Regions from separate parts of the Paraburkholderia sp. FT54 genome, predicted to be linked through region 3. Evidence: riboswitches for the same ligand, from Rfam matches in the RefSeq annotation. Region 3 holds a riboswitch; each other region holds the start of a gene.
The links. A riboswitch is a leader RNA that binds a small molecule or an ion and turns the genes downstream of it on or off. The one in region 3 is predicted to bind cobalamin.
Positions count from the first base shown of each region.

Region 1: another riboswitch for cobalamin. It lies ahead of RI103_RS31375 (CbtB-domain containing protein); the one in region 3 lies ahead of RI103_RS25880 (oxidoreductase).
Region 2: another riboswitch for cobalamin. It lies ahead of cobW (cobalamin biosynthesis protein CobW); the one in region 3 lies ahead of RI103_RS25880 (oxidoreductase).
Region 4: another riboswitch for cobalamin. It lies ahead of RI103_RS15050 (TonB-dependent receptor domain-containing protein); the one in region 3 lies ahead of RI103_RS25880 (oxidoreductase).

Region 1 is NZ_CP134196.1:2,612,157-2,615,359, forward strand. Features, by position in the region: gene RI103_RS31370 (CbtA family protein) at 342-1,082, opposite strand; gene RI103_RS31375 (CbtB-domain containing protein) at 1,094-1,315, opposite strand; cobalamin riboswitch at 1,354-1,496, opposite strand; gene RI103_RS31380 (histidine phosphatase family protein) at 1,561-2,148, shown strand; gene RI103_RS31385 (hypothetical protein) at 2,171-2,611, opposite strand; gene RI103_RS31390 (alpha/beta fold hydrolase) at 2,715-3,203, opposite strand, start outside.
Region 2 is NZ_CP134196.1:1,640,635-1,643,837, forward strand. Features, by position in the region: gene cobN (cobaltochelatase subunit CobN) at 1-56, opposite strand, end outside; gene cobW (cobalamin biosynthesis protein CobW) at 63-1,154, opposite strand; cobalamin riboswitch at 1,343-1,624, opposite strand; cobalamin riboswitch at 1,692-1,944, shown strand; gene cobA (uroporphyrinogen-III C-methyltransferase) at 2,182-2,955, shown strand; gene RI103_RS26880 (cobalamin biosynthesis protein) at 2,952-3,203, shown strand, end outside.
Region 3 is NZ_CP134196.1:1,414,774-1,417,976, reverse strand. Features, by position in the region: gene cbiE (precorrin-6y C5,15-methyltransferase (decarboxylating) subunit CbiE) at 1-1,052, opposite strand, end outside; cobalamin riboswitch at 1,137-1,316, shown strand; gene RI103_RS25880 (oxidoreductase) at 1,369-2,955, shown strand; gene RI103_RS25875 (precorrin-8X methylmutase) at 2,948-3,203, shown strand, end outside.
Region 4 is NZ_CP134195.1:3,241,167-3,244,369, reverse strand. Features, by position in the region: gene RI103_RS15070 (EVE domain-containing protein) at 1-170, opposite strand, end outside; RNA gene ssrS (6S RNA) at 278-459, opposite strand; gene RI103_RS15060 (cell division protein ZapA) at 597-911, opposite strand; gene RI103_RS15055 (ATPase) at 908-1,264, opposite strand; cobalamin riboswitch at 1,472-1,729, shown strand; gene RI103_RS15050 (TonB-dependent receptor domain-containing protein) at 1,820-3,203, shown strand, end outside.

The DNA of each region.
Region 1 (3,203 bases), 1.2 Mb from region 3:
GCCGGGCATTAACCGGGTGCTCGTGCCGGCGAGGCTTGATTTGCGGATGGGGTGGCAGGCGAAGACCGGACCTGATAAGTTCTCTGTGGCGGCCAGAATGATCGCCCCGCGATTGGTGGCGTACACAATCGTTCAGCCGCCCAGCTTCAAACAAGGAAGGTTTGAGCGCCTCCGAGAGTTACCCACAGAAATTGTTCCTAAGCCTGTGGATAACCACCCCACAACCGCCCCAACTCCTTGAAGCAGAACCCTTCCTGACCACTGCGCGCGAAACGCGGCGCCGACGCGCAAAAAGCGCAGAGCGCAACCACCAAAGCGGTTGCGCTCATCAAATCCAAACCTCAAACCGATTTCGCCGCCGACCTTCCCCCCACCCGCATAAACGCACTCCGCTCGACCAGCGCCCCAAAAAGCAGCCCGATCGTCGCCCACATAATCGCCTGCATACCCAGCGCCGCGACGCGAAACTTCCACAGCAGCACCGCCGGGAAAGCCTCCGGCACCTCGTTGATAGTCGGCATCGACAACTGCACCGCGGCGATGATCACGATGAACACCACCGCCCCCACAATCGACCCATTCCACGCGCCAAGCTTGATAGCCGCACGGCGCCGCACCTTGAGCGAAAACACCATCGCCGCCAGCGAGATCGCAATCATCAGGAAGAACAAACCAGTCCGCGTCCCGATCGTCTCAGGATCGCCGACCGAAGGCGGGTTCGCCGGATACTTCAGATTCGGCACGATCGCCAGCGCAATGAACGCGCCGAGCGCAAGCCACGCGGACAACGCGCGCGGACTCAATGCGCCCACGCGCCCATAGGCGTACGCGAACACCAGCGAGAACAATCCGCCGAATGCCGCGCCGTAAGTCACCACGCCAGTCAACAAGCCGATACCCCGCTGCGTATCACGGCTCACGATCTCAGGTTCAGCAGCCTCGCCTTTCGCGGCGTCGGCTTTTTCTTCGAATGAAATCGCCTGATTGACCTGCGGCTCGCCCACCACCCGGGCAAAGCCGAACGTGAGGAGTCCCGCGGCGATGCCTGCAAGCATGCCGCGTACCAACAATTTACCAACCATGGTCGACTCCGTCAGTGGCAGGGAAAGCCGAGCAGATGGCGGCCGTCGTGCACGAACTCATGCACGTACATGCCCGGCACCAGCGAAGTGGCACCCTGTTCCGCACCCACGAAGTAAAGCGCGAGCAACAGCAGCAAACCGCCGAACACGACCCAAGGCAGCAACTCGCGCAGCGGAATCGGGGTGGGTTGAGCAACGGGTTGACTGGCTGAATCGAAAACAGCTTCGTTCATGATGGACATCTCCTGGGGTAACGCGCCCCGATAGTCATTGCATAGGATAGGTGCGAAGCTCAGGTCTGGCTTTCGGCTTGTGCTGCCGATTACAGTGGCGCGACCGCGCCGGGCTCTCACCGGCTTCCGCGCTTCGCAGTCCCGCTATTCTACGCGCTAAACTTCGGCACCCGGCAACGCAAAACGTACGCTTGAGCCGCACCCGCGTCTGGCTTCGGCGCGTGGCTTCACAGGACATGAACGGAATGGACACACGGCTGTTACTGGTCAGTCACGCATCGACCGCCGCCCAGCGGGCAGGCCGTTTTCCCGTCGATGACCCGCTCGACACCCGCGGTCTCGCCGAAGCCCACGCCGCCCGCACGCGTTTCGCGATCGCGGACAACGCGGCCGCTTTCGTCAGCCCGGCCATCTGCGCGCGCGATACGGCAGCGGCCTTGGGCCTCATCGCATCGGTCGACGCCGGTCTGGCGGACCTGAACTACGGCATATGGCAGGGACGGCGGCTCGCCGAACTCGCTGCCGAAGCGCCGCAAGACCTCGCCGCATGGACACTCGATCCCGACGCCGCGCCGCATGGCGGCGAGTCGTTCAGTCAACTGGTGAAGCGGGTAGGAGAATGGCTTGATGCGCTCAACGGCGCGACGGATCGTGCATCGAACCGTCCGCGCAACGTGATCGCCGTCACCCACGCGCCGGTGCTCCGGGCAGCGATCGTGTATGTGCTCGGCGCGTCGCCCGTTGTGTTTCCGCACATTGAAATCGCGCCGCTTTCGATGATCGAGTTGCGGTGCTCATCGCGCGGCTGGACGTGGTGGCCAGCGTCACGCTAGCCGCTTCGCACGGCGACTTGCTTTACTTGCCTGATACCACCAGACGCAGCTTGTTCGAAGCGGTCGGCGTCACGGTGATGTCGGTGCGCTTGCCCTTCGCGCCCAGATAAAAGTGCTGACGTCCCGGCGAATTCTGATCATGCGTCGCGTCCGGCAGACACGATGCGACGTCCGCCGCGACAGCTTGCAGCGCGTCGGCGTTCGAACCGGCGTCGTGATGCGGCGTCCACGTGCATTGATATGCAGCGCCGCTCGCCGAACATTGCGCATCGTCGCCGTAGGGTTGCGCGACGCCTTTGCCGTCGTCCGGCGTCAACGAGGCGAGGCCGCCAGGTGCGGCCGCCACTATCCGTTTCAGCGATGTACACGGGCTAGGCGCGTCATCGGCATTTGCGCTGCATGGTAGCAACGCGCCAAGCGACGCAGCGGCAAAGGCGGTGGCAAGCAATCGGGTTCGGTTCATGGCGGCGCGGTCCTTGAAGTCACTCACAGGTAGCATTAGCGCGGCAGCACACTTCGTGCCCGTGCACTCCGATTGCCTCAAGACGGTGCCTTGGTGGCGCACCTTATAGGCCGGTCCCGAACAAAGCCGCTAGCCCCTGCGCCGACGCGAAAATCCCCTTCGCATCGTGCCCGACACCATCGATCACAAACGTCCGATGCTTCGCCAATCCTTCCGGATGCCGCAACGCCATATAGCGCGCAAATGCCAGTCCGCGCCCGAGCCGGTGATCCCCTTGCGTTTGCGCGGCGCATGAACGGTCGAGCGCCGGATGCTGCGGATCGCAATCCGCGCCGCCGAGCAGCACGGTGACGTCACGCTGCGCATAGCGCGCTTCGAGCGCCGCAGCGGACGCAGCGTCACCCGAGCCGCTTGCGTAAGCGGGCAAATCCTCGAGCCCATACTTCCAGCGATTGAACGACGGACACATCGCCTGATCGAACGCCGCGAATTCGCCGGATGCCGCTGGCCGCATCGCATCGAAGTACACGTACGACGAAGGATTCGCGACCACATAGCGCAGCGCAATACCGCGCGCCGCGAGCGACGCGTC
Region 2 (3,203 bases), 230 kb from region 3:
ATCACGCCTTGCGTATCGTCGACAAAGCCGCCCGGCGTGGTGCGCAGCAGATGCATGAGCGCTTACGCCTGTTGCGTTTCGACGCTCGACGGCACGCCTAGCGCCGCGTCGAACGCACGCTGCAACGCGGCCCGATCGAGGTCCTCGCCGATCAGAACGAAGCGGCTCGGACCGCTTTCGCCGGCCTGCCAGCGTCGATCGAAATAGCTGTCGAAGCGGCGCCCGACGCCCTGAATCACCAGACGCATCGCCGCGCCCGGCAGCGCCGCGAAACCCTTGACGCGATAGATCGTGTTCGTTTCGACCAGCCCTTGCAGCGCGGCGATCGCTGCCTCGCGAGAGCGCACATTCGCCTGCACGACCACCGAGTCGAATTCGTCGTGATGGTGGTCGGCGTCGTCGGCGGAGCCGTGGTGATCGTGGCGCAAGTGGATCGTTTCTTCCGATGCCGCTTCGAGGCCCAGCAGCGTGTGCAGATCGAGTTGCCCCATGTGCGCGCGCACGATCTTCACTTGCGGCGGAATTTCTTCGCGAATCGACACTTCAACCGCGCTTTGCTGCGCGTCGTCGAGCAAATCGGTCTTGTTCAGAATCACCAGATCGGCCGCGGACAACTGGTCTTCGAACAATTCGTGCAGCGGCGACTCGTGATCGAGATTCGGATCGGCCTTGCGTTGCGCGTCCACGGCGACGGGGTTGTCGGCGAACTGACCGCTTGCCGCGGCCGGGCCGTCCACCACGGTGAGCACGGCATCCACAGTGAAGCTGTTCTTGATCTGCGGCCAGTTGAAGGCCTGCACCAGCGGTTTCGGCAACGCGAGACCCGAGGTTTCAATCAGCACGTGATCGATCTGGTCGCGGCGCTCCACGAGCTTTTCCATGACCGGGAAAAACTCCTCCTGCACGGTGCAGCACAAGCAGCCGTTCGCCAGTTCATACAAGTGGCCTTCGGTTTCGACGCCGTTTTCATCGCAACCGATCCCGCAGCCCTTGAGGATTTCCCCGTCGATGCCGAGTTCGCCGAACTCGTTGACGATCACCGCGATGCGCTTGCCGCCCGCATGCTGAAGAATATGCCGCAGCAGCGTGGTCTTGCCGCTGCCGAGAAAGCCCGTGACGATGGTGACGGGGATCTTGCGCATTTGAGTTTGCATCGTGAGGTCCATCCGTAGGAGTTGCACGTGCACGCCGGCGTGTCTGTCCACATCGATCAGGCAAACGGGGCACGCGCCCAGCCAGCCACGACAAAAACAAAACACGGGGACGAACGACGGCGTTGCCGCGACAACAGAAAAACAGCAAGCGGGAATGAGTCATGAACGCAGCGCCGCATCCCCGCGGCGTTTGTCCTTCGTTGTCTGGCCGGTATCCGGGCTGGCGAAAGCGCCGCTTCCCCTTCCCGGACGAGTGATTTCTCGCCCAGTGGTGATATGCCGACGCGGCCTTGCGCGTGGACATCGAAGCCGGCTCCGCGGCGCTAATCAACTGAACTTAGCGCCACATTTCGCTTACCGTTGCGGGGGCAGCACAGGTTGACCCGATCCATGGCAGGCGGGCCCCCTGTTTCCCGTTTAACTGCATGCGCACGAGCGCGCACACGAGCACCAAAGTGCGTGCGAGTGTAGGCCCGCGGCCCGGTGCCGTCAAGGAAACACAAGCCGCAAGCGCTTATCGGACGGGGCGCCATGTGCTATCGTATGCGCGCGTTTGGTGCCCGCACATGCATTCGCGTGTGCAGTTAAACGGGAAACAGGCGGCGCTCCATGCGCTCAACCTGTGCTGTCCCCGCAACGGTAAGCGACCTGCGGCGCAAACTTGAGTTCTGTTGCGCCGCGCATGCGTTTTTTCGATGCCACTGTCCGGCACATTCCAGCGAATGCGGACGGGAAGGCAAAGCGCATGAGGCCGCCAGCCCGGATACCGGCCAGACGCGGAGGCGGCGAACCTCAGGGCAACATCGCGCCGCCGGCCGCCGGAATCCGCGAGGGACGGATGTGAAGGCGCTGAAGCACGACGTGGCGCGCTCGCGTATGCAGGTTCTGTGTGGAACCGCTGCGAGCCGCGCATTGCGCCGTGCCTGAATCCGTAGCACTGCATGACCCCAAAGTCCGCCGACTGGCGACCCTTCGCGCTTGATCCCGCCTCGCCTGTCACGACATGGCGCTCGCCATGCACGCCGCGATGACCCGCGCCTGGCTGATCGGCGCCGGCCCCGGCGACGTCGAACTCATGACGCTCAAGGCCACCCGTGCGTTGGCGCAAGCCGACGTGGTGCTGGTCGACGATCTGGTGAATCCCGAGGTGTTGCAGTTCGCGCGAGCGGACGCGCTCGTCGTGTATGTCGGCAAACGCGGCGGCCATCCGTCCACGCCGCAGGACGGCATCGTCGCGCAATTGCTCGAGCATGTGCGGGCCGGTCGCAGCGTCGCGCGTTTGAAAGGCGGCGATCCGTTCGTATTCGGCCGCGGCGGCGAAGAACAGCAGGCGCTGCACGAGGCGGGCATCGAGGTGGAGATCATCAACGGCATCACGGCGGGGATCGCCGCGCCCGCGGCGATCGGCATTCCAGTCACGCATCGCGATCACGCGCAAGGCGTGGTGTTCGTCACCGGACACGGCGCGGGCAGCGGCGAACCCGACTGGGCCGCGCTCGTGGCCACGCGCATGACGCTCGTGATCTACATGGGCATGCGGCGGCTCAACGACATCGTCGGCGCGTTGCTCGCGGCCGGCATGAGCGCCGATACGCCGTGCGCGGCGATCGAATCGGCCACGCGTCCCGAGCAACGTCACGTGCTCGCGCGCCTCGGCGAGTTTGCCGACACTGTCGCGCGTGGCGGACTCGGCTCGCCGGCGATCGTGGTGATCGGCGGTGTCGCGTCGCTTGCGTTGGCCCGCGCGGCCGCGTCTGCCGACGCCGCCACGCCTTCCATGGATGGAGCGGACGCGCCATGAGAACCCTGAGCGTCGGCATTGGTTGCCGTTTGCACAGTTCGGCTGAGCAGATCGAAGCCGCGGTGCGCATCGCGCTTGCCGCGCATTCGTTCGACGAAATCCGCACCGTCGCCTCGCTCGATACCAAAGCTCACGAGGCAGGCCTGCTCGAATTCTGCGCACGTCATGCGCTGCCGTTGACGTTGTTCAGCGTGGATCAGATCGCGTCGCTGGCCGTAGCAGAGCCTTCGGCGGCAGTGCGCGAACAT
Region 3 (3,203 bases):
GTGACCGCATTCGCGACCAGCCGGCCGCCCTCGCGCAGACTGTCCCAACAGGCCTCCAGCACGCCCGGCACCGTCGCGCCGCCGCCGATGAACACGGCGTCCGGCACCGGCAGTCCCTGCAGCGCTTCGGGCGCGCGGCCTGCCACAAGCTGCAGGCCCGGCACGCCCAACGCATCGCGATTGTGTTCGATGAAGCGCTGCCGCTCTGTGTGCCCTTCAATCGCAATCGCGCGGCAAGCCGGATGCGCGCGCATCCATTCGATGCCGATCGAGCCGCTGCCCGCGCCCACGTCCCACAGCAATTCGCCGGGCGTCGGCGCAAGGCGCGCGAGCGTGATGGCACGCATGTCGCGCTTGGTCAACTGACCGTCGTGGCGAAAGGCGTCGTCGGGCAAGCCGCAGGTCAGCGGCAGACGCGGCGCGCCTTCGGTGGCGCGGCAGTCGAGCGCGATCAGGTTCAGCGCGGCCACCTCGCCCGCGGACCATTGATCCGCACGACCGTCGATGCGCCGCTCCATCTCGCCACCAAGGTGTTCCAGCACGCACATGCGGGTCGCGCCGAAACCGCGTGCATTCAGCAGTTCCGCGAGCGCAGCCGGCGTGCGCCCGTCCGCGCTCAGCACGAACACGCGCGCGCCGTCGTGCAGATGCGCGTTCAGCGTCGGCAAGGGCCGGCCCACCAGCGACACCGTCGCGACGTCCTGCAACGGCCAGCCGAGGCGCGCGGCCGCCAGCGACAACGACGACGGCGCGGGCAGCACCCGCAACTCGCCAGTCGGCAACTGCCGCGCGAGCGTCGCGCCGACGCCGAACAGCATCGGGTCGCCGCTCGCCAGCACGCACACCGCGCCGCCGCGCTCGGCCAGCAACGGCGCGAGGTCGAAGGGACGCGGCCACGCGGCGCGGCGCGCGGCGAGGCGCGCGGGCAGCATCGCCAGATGGCGTTCGCCGCCGTACACCACCGACGCTTCCAGCAAAGCACGCCGCGCGGGCCTTCCCAAACCGGCGAAGCCGTCGTCGCCTATGCCCACCACCGTCAGCCAGGCCGGCATGCATCCATCCTCATTCTGTGTCTTCAAATAATGCGCTGTGCCACGCCGATCAAAGCGTCCAGCCTCGTTGTGCTGTTCGAAAAAAGGCATAATACAGCCGCCGGTGCCCTTCGGGGCCGAAGAGGGAACACAGTGCCGCTGTGGCTGCCCCCGCAACTGTATGCAGCGAGTCCGCCTGCGCTCCGCGCCACTGGTTCGACCGGGAAGGCCGCGGCGGACCATGACCTGCCAGCCAGGAGACCTGCCGGCGAGACTGTTCGTGCCAGCCAACATCGGGCGGGGTGTACCGATGCCGCAGCAATGCCCGCCTCGCGGCATGCTCGGGCCGTCGCGCGACGCTAAACCGGTGTCCGTCTTGAATCAAGCTTCGCCTTCCACCGTTTCATCCGACGCGGCCAGCACGCCGCGGCCCTCGGCGTGTCCGGGGCTGCTGCGCATCGTCGCCGCGCGCGACGGCGGGATTTGCCGGATCAAACTGCCAGGCGGCGAGTTGAGCGCGGCGCAGGCACGGGCGGTCGCCCAGGCCAGCGCGCGGTACGCGGCCGGAGTGATCGAGCTGACCAATCGCGCGAATCTGCAGCTGCGTGGGGTGAAGCGTGGCGAGGAAGCGGCGTTGATTGCGGCTTTGCTCGACGCAGGCCTTGGGCCGGCGACGGGCGCGCAGCGCGCCGCGGATACCATGATGGCGAAGAACGCCGTGAACGCGAACGTGGCGAGCGCCGTGGCCAGGAGCGCCGCCGATGCCACTCGCGCACCCACCGCAACCTCAGCCGACGACGTACGTAACGTGATGATCAGCCCGGCTGCCGGGCGCGATCCGTTCGCACTGTGCGATACACGGCCGCTGTGCGCCGAATTGCTCAGTCTGCTGCAAAGCGAAGCGCGGTTCGCGGCGCTGTCGCCGAAATTCGCGCTGCTGCTGGACGGCGGCGAGCGGCTCGCGAGAGTGGATCATCCGCATGATGTGTGGCTGGCGGCATCGAACGAGGCGGATGGTGTGCGATTTGTGTTCGGGTTGGCCGGTTGTCCGCCTGAGCGCGAAAATGGAAACACCGGCTCGCCATCGCAAAGCCAACATGGCGGTCCTCCCCGCGCGGCTGAAAAAGCGCCCACGGACAGCACTGGCGCGTTGGCCGCAATCCTGCCTTCACAAGTCCCCGCACTGGTACGCGCGCTGCTGCTCACGTTTCTCGACCTCGCCGCCGCCGACGCCACGCGCATGCGTCACCTGTTGGCCGCGCATTGCGCTAACGCGCTACTGCACCACGCCCAGCGATACCTCGACTTCCCCCTGACGCGAAACGCGAAGCTAGCCGGCTGGCATCGCGGCACCGCGGCCGACGCCAGCCTCCGCCTCGGCGCCCACGCGCAACGCGTGCCCGGAACCTGGCACGCAGGCGGCCAGCCGCCGCTCGGACGCCTCGACGCCGACGCCTTGCGCGGCCTCGCCGCCCTTTCGCAGCAGCACGGCAATAGCACGCTTCGCCTGACACCCTGGCAAAGCGTGCTGTTACCCGACGTCGCAACGCACGCCGTCCCCGCCGTGCTGGCCGGCTTGACCGCACTCAGTCTCGCCTGCGATCCCGCGCAAGCCATCACGCGCCTGATCGCCTGCGCCGGATCGACCGGCTGCGCCAGGGGCCTCGCTGACACCAAGGCCGACGCGCTGCGTCTGGCGGCCCGCCTGCCCGCAGGCGTCGACGTGCATCTGAGCGGCTGTGCGCGCTCGTGCGCCGCCGCGCATTGCGCGCCGCACACGCTGCTGGCTGCCGCGCCCGGCCTCTACGACCTTTATCGACGCGACGGCCAGCCCGGTTTCGGCCAGTGCGTCGCGCGCCAACTGACGATCGACCAGGCCGCCGACATGCTCGCACGCCTGGCCCGGAGTGATACCGATGCTTGATTACCTTCGCGACGGTCAGGAGATCTATCGCCAATCCTTCGCGACGATCCGCGCGGAGGCCGACTTGTCGCGCGTTCCCGCCGACCTCGAAAAACTCGCGGTGCGCGTGATCCACGCGTGCGGCATGGTCGATGTGATCGACGATCTGCAATTTTCCGGAGGCGCGGGCGCGGCGGGCCGCACGGCGCTCGCACACGGCGCGCCGATCCTGTGCGATGCCGGCATGGTCGCGCAGGGCATCACGCGTG
Region 4 (3,203 bases), on a different replicon from region 3:
CAGCTCGAGTGATAGAACAGCACACCGTCGCCGACCTGCATCATGTCGCGCATGAAATTGCGCGCCTGATAGTTGCGCACGCCGGTCCACGGCAACGTGCGTCGCGGGGCGGTGGCGAGATGGTCGATGCTTGCTTCGTCCGGTTCGGACTTCATTAGCCAGTAGCGCATGAATCGAATTGAACGTTAAGAGGTTGAAGATGCGGAAGAAATCGGCGTACAAAAAACAGCGCCCAAAGAAAAACGGCACCGAACCGAAGTCCGATGCCGTTCTAAATAAGGTCCCCGCCTTAGCCGCTAGGCCGGCATCCTGAACCGGGGGTTCAGAATTGGTCGCAGTTAGCAACACTTCGGGTACATCAGACAGAGTGACGCGCACACCCGTGCTACAAATTTCCGCAACCGTGCACATGGCATTGGTTCAAGGAATATATGACCTTGGCGAACCAGGCAGGGAAGCTAAACCGATGAAGCTGAATGACGAACTACCGATTGAACTCAAACGTTTGCTGAATCTTGCACGCCTTGTGCTCACGCACTTCGTTTGAATCCGCCGCCGATCTCAGGACCGGCTGCACGATAACACACACACGATACTTACTGCATGCTGTACTGCTCAATCACAGTACCTAGTTGTTCGTTCATTTGATGCATTGTACGCCGGATTTCCTCAGCGGGAAATGCTTCTCCGTGCCTCACGCTCGATTGCAGCTTAAGCAGTTCCGATGCCAGCGAGAGCGCAGCCATGACAGCAATGCGATCCGTGCCGCGCACGTTGCTGCTATTGCGGATCTTCGACATTTCGGCGTCGACGCGTGCGACCGTTTCGAGCAGCGCGGCTTCCGTTTCCGGCGAGCAGGCAAGGCGATAGGGCACGCCGAGAATCGATACTTCGATCTGCTTGGTGGTCATGCATTTTCTCCGTGGCGGGTCACGTCGCTCGCGGCTTCGGCTTCGTGCTGAGCGGGCTCGAGCAGATCGAGCTGGTTGTCCGGCTCGCTGTGCGCACGGGCACGCGGCAGCTTTTCGAGGATCGCATTCAGGCGCACCTGAGCGTCGTCGATCTTCGCGGACAGCGCGTCGCGTTCGGCCTGCAACGCGTTTCGTTCCTCGCGCAGCAGTGCAAGTTCCGTGCGCGTAGCTTCGACGTCGGCGCGCGATTGGGCGAGCTGCTCTTCGAGCGCGAGTCGCGCTTCATTGTGGCGTTGGCTGATCGCGATCAGCTTGCCGATATTCTGTGAAAGTGTTTCGAGTTCGGTGAGCATCTGCTGCGTCCTCTAAAGACATCGCATTTTAGCGCGGAATGTCGCAGGTTCCGACAATTGTCTCGTTTCGAGACGTAACAACATCGCTTTGTGCAGGCTTTTATCGACCTTATGATGAAAAAGTACTCATGCGTCGGACAATAGCCTGCACTTAACAGAACGGATGGCCTGCGTCGCCACCATTCTTGACGGACCCCGAGTCCGCTCATAAACTGCCCGCACTCTGGTGCCCGCGTGCGCTTCTCAACGGCGCGCGCAGTTAAACGGGAAGCAGGGCGCGCCGTTCGCCTGAACGCGCCAACCTGCGCTGCCCCCGCAACGGTAAGCGACCGCATTCGTCATGCAAGTCGATCCTGACCGCGTGTTGGAAGTTCAACTCGCGAGTGTGCCACTGCGCGTCACGCGTGGGAAGGCGGAATCGATGTGTCGCCAGCCCGGATACCGGCCAGAGGGAGAGGCACGTCACGCGCGACAATGTTAAATACGCGGGCGCCTCGTTACGCATCGGCCTGCGGGGAAGCGGGCCGCGCACGCTATCCACAGGACTTTCATCCCATGCAGTCCCCCCTCGCCCGCGCGGCGCTGCTCGCCTTCGCGGGCTTGCCGATCGTCGTGCATGCGCAAGGCGCGCCTTCGTCATCTGCTTCGTCCGTGCCGGCGGATTCATCGGCTGCCGAGCCGTCTTCGGCGGTGCTGTCGCCCGTGGTGGTGACCGCGGAGCGCGGGCCGCAAGCACTCGCCGACACGATCCCGCAGACGTCGCTGTTCGATCAGCAGGATATCGCCGACACCACCGCGACCGATCTGCCCGGCCTCCTGCAACTCGCGCCGGGCGCGCAAATCTCGCGCACAGGTGGCCCTGGTTCGACGACTAGCCTCTACTTGCGCGGCGCGTCGTCGACGCAGTCGCTGCTGCTGATCGACGGCGTGCGGGTCGATTCGGTGAGCCTGGGCGCGCCGCAACTCGCGCAGATTCCGCTCGACCAGACCGATCACGTCGAGGTGGTGAACGGCAACGTGTCGGCGTTGTACGGCTCGGGCGCGATCGGCGGCGTGGTGCAGGTGTTCACGAAAGAGGGCGGCGACCACCCGCCGCGTTTCAATTTTTCGCTGGGCTACGGCAGCTATCACACGCAAACGCAGCAGGCGGGCGTGAACGGCGCATTGGATAAAGACGGCAACACGACCTTCAGCATTTCGCTCGCGCGATCGAAGGACGACGGCTTCTCTTCACTCAATCCGCAGGAGGCGCCCAACGCCAATCCGAATGCGAACGGCTATCTGAACGAGAGCATCTCGGCTTCGCTGCGCCACAAGTTCAACGACAAATGGGACGCCGGCGCCAGCTACTTTCAGTCGAACGGCAACGACAGCTACGACAATGCGTACGGCGTACCAACCGATCTGAACAACCTGTATAGCAAAGTGCGCCAGGTCTCGGTGTTCGCGAACGGCAAGCTGACCGACTGGTGGACGACGCACTTGATCGTCGCGGAAGGCGACGACCGCAGCGTGTCGAACACGAACGGCGTGTACAACGGCCGCTTCGATACCGACAATCGCCAGTACACGTGGCAAAACGATTTCGCGCTGGCCGCGCAGCAGAAGCTGCAGGTCGGCTATGAGCATCTCGACCAGAGCCTCGACTCCGACACGTTCGCGCCGCCGGACCGGCATGTGGATTCGGGCTTCGTCGGCTATACAGGACGCTTTGGGCGCAACCAGATTCAGGCCAACGTGCGGCGCGACCAGTATTCCGATTTCGGCGGAGCGAACAGTTACTATCTCGGCTATGGCTTCGACATCACCGGTCATTGGAAGGTGACCGCAAGCTATTCGGATTCGTTTCGCGCGCCGAGCTTCGACGATCTGTACTATCCGTTCAGCGGCAATCCGTCGATCCAGCCGGAGCGCAGCCATTCGCTCGAAGCCGCGCTGC